DNA from 2 places in the Methylobacterium aquaticum genome. Region 2 is predicted to be linked to the other one. Evidence: riboswitches for the same ligand, from Rfam matches in the RefSeq annotation. Region 2 holds a riboswitch; the other holds the start of a gene.

Region 1 (5,624 bases), 1.6 Mb from region 2:
GAGTTCGAGCCCGATCAGGAACAGGCCGCGGGTGAGGAGGAAGCGCGAGCCCGAGCCCGTGCCGTGCCTGGCCGCGTAGAGGCTCGCCGAGAGGCCGGTGAGCAGGATGAAGATTGGCGCGCAGAGATGCGAGGTCAGCCGCGTCATCGCCAGGGCCGCCGGGGTGACGCTCAGGTCCATCGGGTCGCGGACCTGGGCGTGGAGGTAGAAGATGTCCCGGACGTGATCGACCAGCATCAGCAGCATGACGAAGCCCCGCAGGGCGTCGATCGCGCCGATGCGTGGGGCGGGCGCGGTGTCGGGCGTCACGAGGCGGTCTCGCGGGATGCGGTTTCGGTGGCGAGGCGGGCGAGGAGCCGGCGCACGTCCGGCGGCGTCCAGACGCGGCCGCCGCGGGGCTTCCGGACCCCGCGCCGGGTCAGGGAGGCGGCGATGCCCTCGGGCGTCCCGCCGGCCTCGGCGGCGATGGCGACCAGCACCGGTGCGAGGTCGCGCCGGAACCGCTGGGCGCGGGCCGCCGCCGCATGGCGGCCGGCATCGCCCTTCCTGGGCACCGCGGCGCCGTGACGGAGAAGAGCCGCCATCAGAACCGCACCGACAGGGTGCCGGTGACGCGGCGCGGCGTCCCCGGATAGACCCGCAGCGCGCTCAGCGAACTCGCGTAATAGGTCGTGTCGAACACGTTCTCGACGTTCAGGCCGAAGCGGAAATTCTCCCAGCGGTAATAGGCCAGGGCGTCGACCGCGATGTAGCCCGGCAGGCGGAAGCCGCTGCCGGCGGCGTCGCCCGCCCGCTCGCCGACGGCGCGCACGCCGCCGCCGATCCCGAAACCCTTCCACGGCCCGTCCTGCGCCTCGTGCACCGCGAGCAGGCTGCCCGAGTGGCGCGGCACGTTGATGAGGGGCGCGCCGACCGGCAGGACGTTGTCCTTGGTGACCACCGCGTCGGCGAAGACGTAGCCGGCCAGGAGCTTGATCTCCGGGCTGATCTGGCCGGCGGCGGTGAACTCGAAGCCCTGGCTGCGCACCGCGCCGGCGGCGAGCGAGAAGCCGGGGTTGTTCGGATCGGGGGTCAGCACGTTCTCGCGCTCGATCCGGAAGGCGGCGCCGGTCAGCGCCAGGGCGCCACCATAGAGGTCGAGCTTGGTGCCGACCTCGTAGCCGAGGCCGGTCTCGGGCGCGAAGGGGCCGCTGAACGACGCCGAGAAGGCGTCGGGTCCGGTATTGGGCCGGAAGCTGCGGCCGACATTGGCGTAGAGGGAGAGTTCCGGCAGCGGCTGGTAGACGAGGCCGGCCCGGGGCGAGGCCGCGAAGGTGGTCTGGTCGCTCCGCACCCCGGTGGTGCGCTCCCGGAACGATTGCTCGAAGAAATCGAAGCGGACGCCGACCAGCGCCTTCCATTGCGGGTTCAGGGTGATCTGGTCCTGGGCGTAGAGCGCGGTGTTGGTGAGCTGCTCGACGCCGTTGGTCTGCCGGGTATAGGGCGGGAGCGGCCGGCCGTAGACCGGGGCGTAGAGGTCGAGGGAGTAGGGATTCTGGCGCAGGTTCGAGCGGATCTGCTGGTAGGTGCCGTCGGTGCTCTCGCGCTCGAAGCCAAGCAGCAGGGTGTGGCCGATCCCGGCGGTGTCGAAGCGCCCGACCAGCTCGGCCTGGCCGAGGGCGACGGCCGCGCGATAATTGCGGAAATTGCGGTCGCGCAGGGCCGTGCGGTTGTCGGCACCGAGGCCCCGCACCTCGACCGCCTCGCCGACGAACGAGTTGGAGTTGAGGTAGGTGGAAAGCCGCATCTGCCAGTCGGCGTCGAAGCGGTGGTCGACCCGCACCTGGAGCGTGTCGCTGGACTGGTCGATGCGCAGGCCCGGCTCGCCGAGGAAGCGCGAGATCGGCAGGAGGCCGAGCTGCCCGTTGACGGCGACGACGCCGCGGTCGAACACCGCGCGGTTGCGGAGGAACTCGGTCTCGACCGTCACCTTGGTGTCGGGCGTGATCTGCCAGCTCACCACCGGGGCGACGAGGAGCCGGTCGCCGTCGACGAAATCGCGAAAGCTGTTCTGGCGCCCGGCGGCGAGGTTGAAGCGGTAGAGGACCGTACCGTCCTGGTTGAGGCTGCCGCCGGAATCGACCGTGCCGCGAACCTGCTCGAACGAGCCCCATTGCCCGCCCATCTCGACGAATCGCTCCGCCGTCGGCTGCTTGGTGATGATGTTGACGAGGCCGCCCGGGTCGCTGCGCCCGAACAGGCCGCCGCCCGGGCCCTTCAGCACCTCGATCCGCTCGACGTTCTGGGCGTCCTGCTGCGGCGGGAATCCGCGGGCCAGGGGAAATCCGTTCTTGTAGATCTCCGCCGTGGCGACGCCGCGCACGGCATAGCCGAGGGGCGAGAGGCCGCCGAAATTGTTCTGCTGCACGATGCCCGGCGTGTAGGCGACGACCTGCTCGACGCGGGTCGCCGCGAGATCGGTGATGACCTCGCGCGGGGCGACCGTGACGACCTGCGGCACGTCGCGCTGGGGCGTGTCGGTCTTCGTGCTGCTCACCGCCCGGTCGGCGCGAAAGCCCGGGGTCGGGCCGATCAGCCCGATCGTGCCGGCCGCCGGCGACAGCGTCGGGAGCGCCCCCTCCACCACGACCTCGTCGAGGGCGATAGTTTCCTGTCCCGCGCGGCACCGGCCGCAAGGGTCACCCCCAGGGCGGTCGCCAGGATCGGCAGCGGGCGGTGAAGCGGACGGGTTCTCACGAGGCACACTCGATGTTGCAGCGAGGCTGCGTCCGGGCGAGCGGCAGGCCGCGCCCGCGCGAAGACGATCGCACGGCGCACGGCCGGAGCGCTCCCCCGGGCCGCACCGCCCGCGGGACGTGACCGCGCCGACAGGCGCGCGCGCAAGGCAGGTCTCCTGGCTCGCGGATCGTCGATCCCGCCTCGCCTTCCCGGTGCGCGGGCACCAGTGGCTGTCGGCGGCGGGACCTCTCCGCTCACAGTTGCGGGGGCAGCCTCGGTCTCGCCGCGAATGCTCACGCACTCGATGGCCCACCGAATTCCCTCTTCGCCCCGAGCTCGCGCCCGGGGAACCTTGGCGGCACCATCCATGGCAGGCCGACCGTGCGTAAGCAACACTCGGAAACGCAATGTAATAATGTTGCCTGCCCTGTGTCCACAGGAACACACCGCGGCGGGAGCCTCCCGGCTTCTACTCGCCGCGCAGGAAGGCCGCCGTCGCCGGGTGGAGCCAGGCCGCCGGGACCGCCTGCGCCAGGTCGCGCGGGTCGCTCGGCCGCTCATGGGGCAGGCGCCGGGCAAGCGCCGGCTTCGCCTTGTCGATCGCCGCGACGAGGCGGGACACCGCCGCCGGGTCGAGGCCGGGCTTGCCGAGGACGAGGCTCCAGGATCCCACCGTCTCGATCGCCGCGTCCTGGCCCGGGAAGGTGCCGGGCGCGACCGTGATGCGCCGTAGCGACGGGCTCGCCGCGAGGATCGCAGGCAGTGCCGTCGCCGAGGGACCGAGGAAGCGGGCCCCGCCCGGCCCCTCCGCCATGGTGCGGAAGCCCGGCCAGCCGGTGCCGCCGCCGAACAGGGCCGCAGCTTGGCCCGCCCGCACCATTGCCGGGCCGTCGCCGGCATGGTCGAGGAGGATCGGCCGGATTTCGTGATCGGGGTCGATGCCGGCCCCGCGCAGGATCGTCCGCCCCATGGCGGTGAGGCCGGAACTGCGCGTGCCCAGGGCCACCGGCCGCCCGCGCAGGTCGTCGAGGCTGCGGACCGGGCTGTCGGCAGCCACCACGAACAGGCCCGGCGCCGCGTAGACCGGCGCGACCACCGTCACGGCAGGCAGCGTACCCTGCCCGGCCAGCACCTCGTAGGCGTATTCGCCCTGGACGAGGCCGAGATCGACCCGCCCCTCGCGCAGGAGGATCAGGTTCTCGGTCGAGCCCTTGCTGGCGCGCAACTCCAGGGTGAGATCCGGATCCACCTCCCGGATCGCCGCCGCCAGCGCCGCGCCATAGGCCGGGAAACCGCCGCCGGGCGTCGCGGTGGCGAGCACGAGGTGCAGGGGTTCGCTTGCCCGAGCCGAGGCGAGGAGGCCGATGAAGGCGGCAGCGGCGATCAGCCGGCGTTTCGACATGGTGGAAGTGTCCTCGATCGGCCCGATCGGCACGGCGCGCATGGGGTGCCGGCGATCCAGCGCAAGCCGTGCTACGCCCCTGATCGGGCTCGTTATCCCGCCTCACGGTATACGATCGTGGCATGAAGCCCATAGGGCATCTGTCCCACCCACGACCTCATCCTGAGGTGCGACTGAAAGGAGCCTCGAAGGAGGGCTCCCGATGTCGCAGCGGTCACTGGAGCCCTCCTTCGAGGTCAGTCCATCTCCGATAGACTGACACCTCAGGATGAGGTGAGTGGACAGGGCATTATCGATTGTCAAAAGCCTTCAGGAAAACCCTGTTCAACAGGCTTGGAGGCTCCCCATCCGACACCCTCACGCCGCCGCGATCCCCTGTCCGGGCGCCTCGCTCGTATGCTCGGAGAACTGCTCGATCGGGCCGGGGCGGCCGAGGAGATAGCCCTGGGCCTCGTGGCAGTTCTCCGATCCCAGGAAGGCGAGCTCGGCCGAGGTCTCGACGCCCTCGGCGAGGACCGGGAGGCCCAGCCCCCGCCCCAGACCCAGCACCGCCCGCATGATCGCGGCGGTCTCGTGGTTCACGTCGACGGCGCGGATGAAGGAGCGGTCGATCTTGATCTTGTCGAACGGAAAGGCGCGCAGGTTCGACAGCGACGAGTACCCGGTGCCGAAATCGTCCATGGCGATCCGCACCCCCATCGCCTTGACCCGCCGCAGGGCGGCGAGCGCCCGGACCGGATCGCGCACGAGCGCCGTCTCGGTGATCTCGAGTTCGAGGCGGGCGGGAGAGAGGCCGGTGGTGAACAGCACCTCGTGGACGAGTTCGGCAAAGCCCGGGGCGTGGAGCTGGATCGCCGAGACGTTGACGGCGATGCGCAGGGGCTTGTCCCACGAGGCGGCCTCGCGGCAGGTCTCGCGCAGGACCCATTCGCCGATGCCGAGGATGCTGCCGGTCTCCTCGGAGATCGGAATGAACTGGTCGGGCGGGACGTTGCCCCGGTCCGGGTGCTGCCAGCGCAGGAGCGCCTCGAAGCCGACCACGATCCCGGTGTCGATCGCCATCTGCGGCTGGTAGACGATCCGGAACTCGCCCCGCTCGACGGCGTGGCGCAGGTCGTGCTCGAGGGAGCGGCGGTCCCGGATCTGGGCGGCGAGGACCGGCTCGAAATAGCGGTGGACGCCCCTGCCGTGGTTCTTGGCGCAGTAGAGCGCGGCGTCGGCGTGGTTGAGCAGGGTCTGGGCGTCGTCGGCGTCGGTCGGGCAGAGGGCGATGCCGATGCTGGTCGCCAGGATCGGCCCCGTGCCCGCCCGCTGGTTGCCCTCGCGGATCACCCGCAGGATCGCCTCGGCCAAAAGCCCGGCCTCCTCGGGCCGCGCGACGGCGGGCATCAGGATCGCGAACTCGTCGCCGCCGAGGCGGGCCATCATCTGCCGCGGCCCGAGCACCGGGGCGATCCAGCGCGCCAGGGACTGGAGCAGGCCGTCGCCCATGGCGTGGCCGTAG
Region 2 (5,624 bases):
ACCGGCATGTCCTCCATCACCCTGATCGCCCCGGAGCGCCAGTGGTTCAAGGCACGCTGCGGGCCCCTGGCACCGGAGACCGTGCGGGCTCAGGCGTTTTGCCCCGTCGTGGTCGAGACCGAAGCGCCGCTCACGGTGGCCGACGCCCGCCTCGACCCCCGCTTCGCCGAAAGCCCGTTCGTCACAGGAGCACCGCACATCCGCTACTACGCGGGTGTGCCGGTGCGGGCTCGGCGGCCTGCTGGTGATGTGGTGACGATCGGCACGCTCTGCGTGCTCGACGAACGGCCGCGCGAGCCGACGCCGACCGACCTGGAAGTTCTGGAGGAACTGGCCTGCCTCGCCGAGGCTCTGATCGAGGCGCGGGCCGTCGCCCTTCGCGCGGCCGAGACCGCCGAAGAGCATCGTCTTACTGCTGAGCGGCTTGAGCGCGAGCGCCGCCAGTTCAAGCAGGCCGAGCGTATGGCCGACATGGGATCGTACCGGTACGACATCGAGAAGCAGTCCACCACTTGGTCGGACGGCGTCTTCGCCATCCACGAGCGGCCCGTCAGCGGCGGCGTACCCGGCGACGAGATCATGAACCACTTTCCCGAGCCCGACCGCAGCACATTTGTCGCCTCGGTGATGCGCACGCTGGACACGGGCGAGCCATTCGAGATGGAAGCCGACTTCGTGACTGCCAAAGGCAACGTGCGGCGCGTGCGATGTTCCTGCGAGATCGAGTTGGCTAAAGGCAGATCTGTCGCTCTCATCGGCCTGATCCAGGACATCACCGAACGGCACAACCTGGAACAGCGTCTGCGCCACCAAGCCCGCACCGACGACCTGACCGAACTGGCCAACCGAGCCGAGTTTCACCGCGTTCTCGATGCGCGGCTGCGCGAGGCACGCAGCGTGGACGGTGACGTAGCGGTGCTTCTGATCGACCTCGACGGCTTCAAAGACGTCAACGACACCCTCGGCCATGCCGCGGGCGACGCAGTATTGCGAAAGGTCGCGGATCGGCTGCGCGCCTCATGCGACGGTCGATCCTTTCCAGCACGGCTAGGCGGCGACGAGTTCGCGGTCGTGTTATCGGCCGATCTCGATCGCGTAGGAGTCGACCGGAAGGTACGGCGGCTCCTGCACGACCTTGAGATCGTCATGGACGGACAGGGTCACATCGCCCGAGTGACGGGGACGATCGGCATCGCGTGGTCGAGTGTGGCTGGGCAGGACCGCGATATGCTCCTGCGTCAGGCCGATGCGGCGCTCTACGCCGCCAAACGCTCGCGGAAGGGAACGGCGCAGACCTACCGGGTTGATGCGAACCACCGGCAGGTAGGTTGAACGTGTCCGTAGATGAAAGCCTCGATGCCAGTCGTAGCTGGGACCACTACCCGCGATCCAGGCTGAACCAGCGAACCTACTGGCGTTCATAGGGGGCGCAGCCAAGGATCCGCTTCCTCCATTGCGGATGTCGGCCATCCAACACCATGCTCTCAACGAGCGGGTTCGAGCCGATCGTACCCCTTGGCGCGGTAGACGATGATCGAGGCGATCCACGCCACCACGAAGATGCCGACGACGGCGAAGCCTGCCTCGCCGAGGTTATCGTTGAGCGTGCCTACTACCCGCCACACGCCGCCCTCAAGCCCGAGCTTGTCGCCAATCAGGCCCAGAGCTTCCAGGCCGCCAATGAACAGCGCGATCGTCGCGGAGGCCGCTGTGATTGTCAGGTTGTACCAGAGCTTGCGGATCGGGTTGTCGAGCGCCCAGCCGTAGGCGCCGGTCATCAGTACGCTGTCGGTGGTGTCCATGAGCGTCATCCCCGCCGTGAATAACGCCGGGAAGATCAGGATTGACCAGAACGACAGGCCCTGCGTGGCCTGCGTCGCGGACATGCCGAGCAGGGCGACCTCGGTCGCGGTGTCGAAGCCCAGCCCGAAGAGGAAGCCGATCAGGTACATGTGCCACGAGCGCGAGACCACGCCGAAGATCCGGCGGAACACGCGTGCCAGCAGCCCGCGCCCGGCAAGAAGCGCATCCAGATCCTCGTCCACGATCTTGCCGCCCCGGCGCACGCGGCTGAACGCGGTCCAGACACCACGCAGGATAAACAGGTTGGCGATGCCGACGACGAGCAGGAAGGTCGCCGAGACCGCCGTGCCGATCAAGCCGCCAATGCCGTGGAACTGGTCGAGGCTGTCCTTCATCGCTCCAGCCGTGACGGCGATCAGGCCCGAGGCCAGGATGACGATCGTCGAGTGGCCGAGGGAGAAGAAGAAGCCGACCGCGTGGGGCTTCTTGCCCTCCTGCATGAGCTTGCGCACCACGTTGTCGATGGCCGCGATGTGGTCGGCGTCGAAGGCGTGGCGCAGGCCGAAGCTGTAGGCCAGGAAAGCGGTCGAGAGCAGGACGGGCTGGTGGGCGAAGGTCGTGAAGGCCGCGGCCCAGGCCGCGATGTTGGCGGCGATCAGGACGGCGTAGACGAGCCCGACCTTTACCCTCAGACGGGCAGGCTGATCGTCGAAGGGATTGGGCAGCAAGGGTCCGCTCCGGATGGTAGGGCTCGTCTCAGTCAGGGAATGCCCGTCAGAACCGCCCCGCGAGGGTCAGGCGTACCGCAGTCGGTTCGACGGGGTGAAAGTGCCGATCGGCGACGGCTGCGGCCTCTCCGGGCAGGCGGGACTCGTAGTAGTAGGTGATCTGGTCGGCCTTGGCGTTCGTCAGGTTGAGCACGTCGAGGGCGAGGCTCACGCCATTGTCGAAGGTGTAGCCGATCCTACCGTTGAGCAGCGCGGTCGGCTTCGAGCGCACCGAGTTGTCCTCGATCAACGGCCGGGGGCCGAAGTACCGGAAGCGCAAGCTGCCGAACCAGCCCTGGCCTTCGCCGAAGGTGACGCCCGCCGACGCGATGGTGGTCGGCGCCTCCGGCACGCGCTGGCCGACAGGATCGCGGTCGGAGAAGCGCGCGTTGGTGATCGTCAGATCGCCCTCCAGCCGCAGCCAGGGCGTGATCGCGTAGTGGTTGCTCCATTCGATGCCGAAGCGCCGCGTCGGGCGGCTCGGCTCGGTAGTGCCGGTGTCGCCCTGGAAGAGGTTCTCGGAGGCGAAGTCGAGTCGGAACAGGGCGAGGCTGGTCTCCAACCCGGCGATCGAGCGGTTGCGGATCCCGACCTCGTAGCCCGTCGAGGGCACCAGGAAGGGCGAGCGGCTGATGTTGAACAGAGGGCTCGCCGGATCGACCGTCGCGGTGATGCCGCGGGCGTCGTTCGAGTGGAAGCCGCCGCCGTAGTTCAGGTAGATCTCGGTATCCGCCCACGGCCCGAACACCGCCCCGAGCTTCGGGTTGACGATGCTGTCGCGGGCGCGGCCCGAGTTCGCGGGCGTGTCGGAGCGGACGTCGGCATAGTAGCCGTCCGCCCGGAAGCCGACGCTGGTGCGCAGCCAGTCGGTCCAGCGCACCCGGTTCTCGTAGTAGAAGGCCGCGCTCGCCTCTAACACCCGATCGTCGAGCACGGTCGAGCGGTACTGCCGCGCCGTCGTGTTGAACAGGCCGACCCGGATGTCGTCGGTGCGGGTCTGCACGCCGATCTCGTTCTCCATCGGCAACCCGAACAGGTCGCCCTGGAAGACGCGGCTGATCTCGCCGCCACCGAGCACCCGGGCGTCGCGCTGGCGGAACTGGTCGCCGTTGATGGGGTCGTTGAGGAAGTAGGTGAAGTTGTTCCAGAGGTTCATCTGGTAGCGGATCACGTAGGCCGAGGCCCGCGTGATGCCGCCCGCGTCCGACTGGCTCCAGCGTCCGGAGAGCGAGAAGCGCCCGGTGTCGCCGCCATCGGTCGGGTCGAGGGTGCCGTAGCGGCCGATGAACCCCTCCGCCACCGCCCGCTCCGGGATCTGGTTCGTGGCGTTCCACTTGGCCCAATACGCCATGCCGGTGACGGCGAAGCCGTCCGTCGCGGTGCCCTGGCTGTAGCGGGCGACGCCGTTGAGCTTGCGCAGGGCGTCGGGCACGACCCACGGCCCGTCGTAGGTCTGCGCCTCGCCCGCCACCAAGAGGTTGCCCGCGCCGAGCGGCACCGAGGCCGACGAGAGCCCGCGCTTGAAGCCGAAGCTGCCGAGGGTAGTGAGGGCGAGGTTCCGGTCGAGCTTGTCGAGGTAGTCGATCCGCACCGAGCCCGCGGAGGCGAAGTCGCCGTCGCGGACGAAGTACGGTCCCTTGTGGAATTCGACCGCGCCGACCAGTTCGGGGATCAGGAAGTTGAGGTCGGCGTAGCCCTGGCCGTGGGCGTGGGTGCGCATGTTCACCGGCATGCCGTCGACGTGGATGGCGATGTCGGTGCCGTGGTCGAGGTTGAAGCCGCGGAGGAAGAACTGGTTGGCTTTGCCCTCGCCGGAATGCTGGGTGACGATCAGGCCCGGCACTTCCTCCAGCACCTCGCCCGGGCGGGTGACGGGGCGGCTGTTGATCTGGGCGCCCGAGATGATCCCGGCGCTGGCAGCATCGACAGGGCGAAGGCCGCCGCCGATCCCACTGATGCCTCCGACGTACCCGGCGCTGGCGGCAGCGCTGGACGACGCGGGCCGCGGCGCAGCGACTTCGATCTCGTCGAGGCGGATCTCGCCTGCCGCCTCCTGAGCGACAGCGGGAGGAGCCAACAGGAGCGCCGCGGCGCACGTAAAAACCGATGGAGCTATCGACAGGCGGGAAGTAGGCACGGGCGGGACCTGGGTAACGGCAGTGGCACGTCACCGCGAACAAGGCCGCCCGGATCCCGATGACCCGTATCGACACCCGCCAGGACACCCCGCCCGACGCGCTTCGCGCGTGACCACGACTGACGGCAGGTCTCCTGGCTCACGGGTCGCTGCCTTCATGCCGTCTTCCCGGATGGGTTCCATCCAGTGACTTGGTGGCGGAAGACTCACCGTTCACAGTTGCGGGGGCAGCCGGGGTCTTGGCGCTCGCGCGCCTCACCGCGTTCCCTTTTGATCCCCGAGGGGAACCGTCAAAACAACCCTTGGCGAGGATTGTGTTCGGCGTCAACGCGATGGCCAACAATCCCGTTAGCCGTGCCCTGGCCGCGACACAGCGGTCGTGCTCGATAGCACCGGGGGAGATTGTACGGGCGCAGGTAATCATGAGCCGTGTGCGGCTCCGAACCCGAGCGCGAGTACGACTGAGGGGGTTGAGCGCTGCTGTTCCAGTTGCACGACCGCCGTTCCGGCACCCAAAAAGGCTTTGCCGGGCTACCAACTCGACGAGTTCTTCCCATGTGCCTTCATGGAAAGCCAGAAGTCCTGCTCACCTCCATGCACTCGTTGTACTTAGCAGAAAATCGGTGTTGTTTTCTACGGGTCCGATGTCGGAATAACTATCGCACGAGTTCGTCGAATTCAAGTTTTTGTTCCTAAAACTCGTTGCGGCGAGATCTACGCCTTCGGCTTCGACCTCACCGGGCGTCCTCGCCCTCGGCTACTGCGCTTACGCGCCTCCGCCGAGGACTTCAGGCGCGCATGGGAGGGGAACTACTTCGCCTCCAACCCGCTCTCGAAGAACTTCTGGATCGATCTCCTTCGTCTCGCACTAGATCCTACGCTTTTCTCCCCCTCCACAACGCTCAACGAATAAGCGC

Evidence for each region. Region 2 has a riboswitch for cobalamin ahead of F1D61_RS13275 (TonB-dependent receptor). Riboswitches for the same ligand answer to the same signal wherever they lie in the genome.
Region 1: another riboswitch for cobalamin. It lies ahead of F1D61_RS05660 (TonB-dependent siderophore receptor); the one in region 2 lies ahead of F1D61_RS13275 (TonB-dependent receptor).

Annotation. Positions count from the first base shown of each region.
Region 1 is NZ_CP043627.1:1,291,359-1,296,982, forward strand. It holds gene F1D61_RS05650 (DUF1624 domain-containing protein) at 1-309, opposite strand, end outside; gene F1D61_RS05655 (hypothetical protein) at 306-584, opposite strand; gene F1D61_RS05660 (TonB-dependent siderophore receptor) at 584-2,623, opposite strand; cobalamin riboswitch at 2,867-3,088, opposite strand; gene F1D61_RS05665 (TAXI family TRAP transporter solute-binding subunit) at 3,188-4,120, opposite strand; gene F1D61_RS05670 (putative bifunctional diguanylate cyclase/phosphodiesterase) at 4,478-5,624, opposite strand, start outside.
Region 2 is NZ_CP043627.1:2,903,884-2,909,507, reverse strand. It holds gene F1D61_RS13285 (diguanylate cyclase domain-containing protein) at 1-1,332, shown strand, start outside; gene F1D61_RS13280 (HoxN/HupN/NixA family nickel/cobalt transporter) at 1,485-2,531, opposite strand; gene F1D61_RS13275 (TonB-dependent receptor) at 2,578-4,608, opposite strand; cobalamin riboswitch at 4,815-5,014, opposite strand.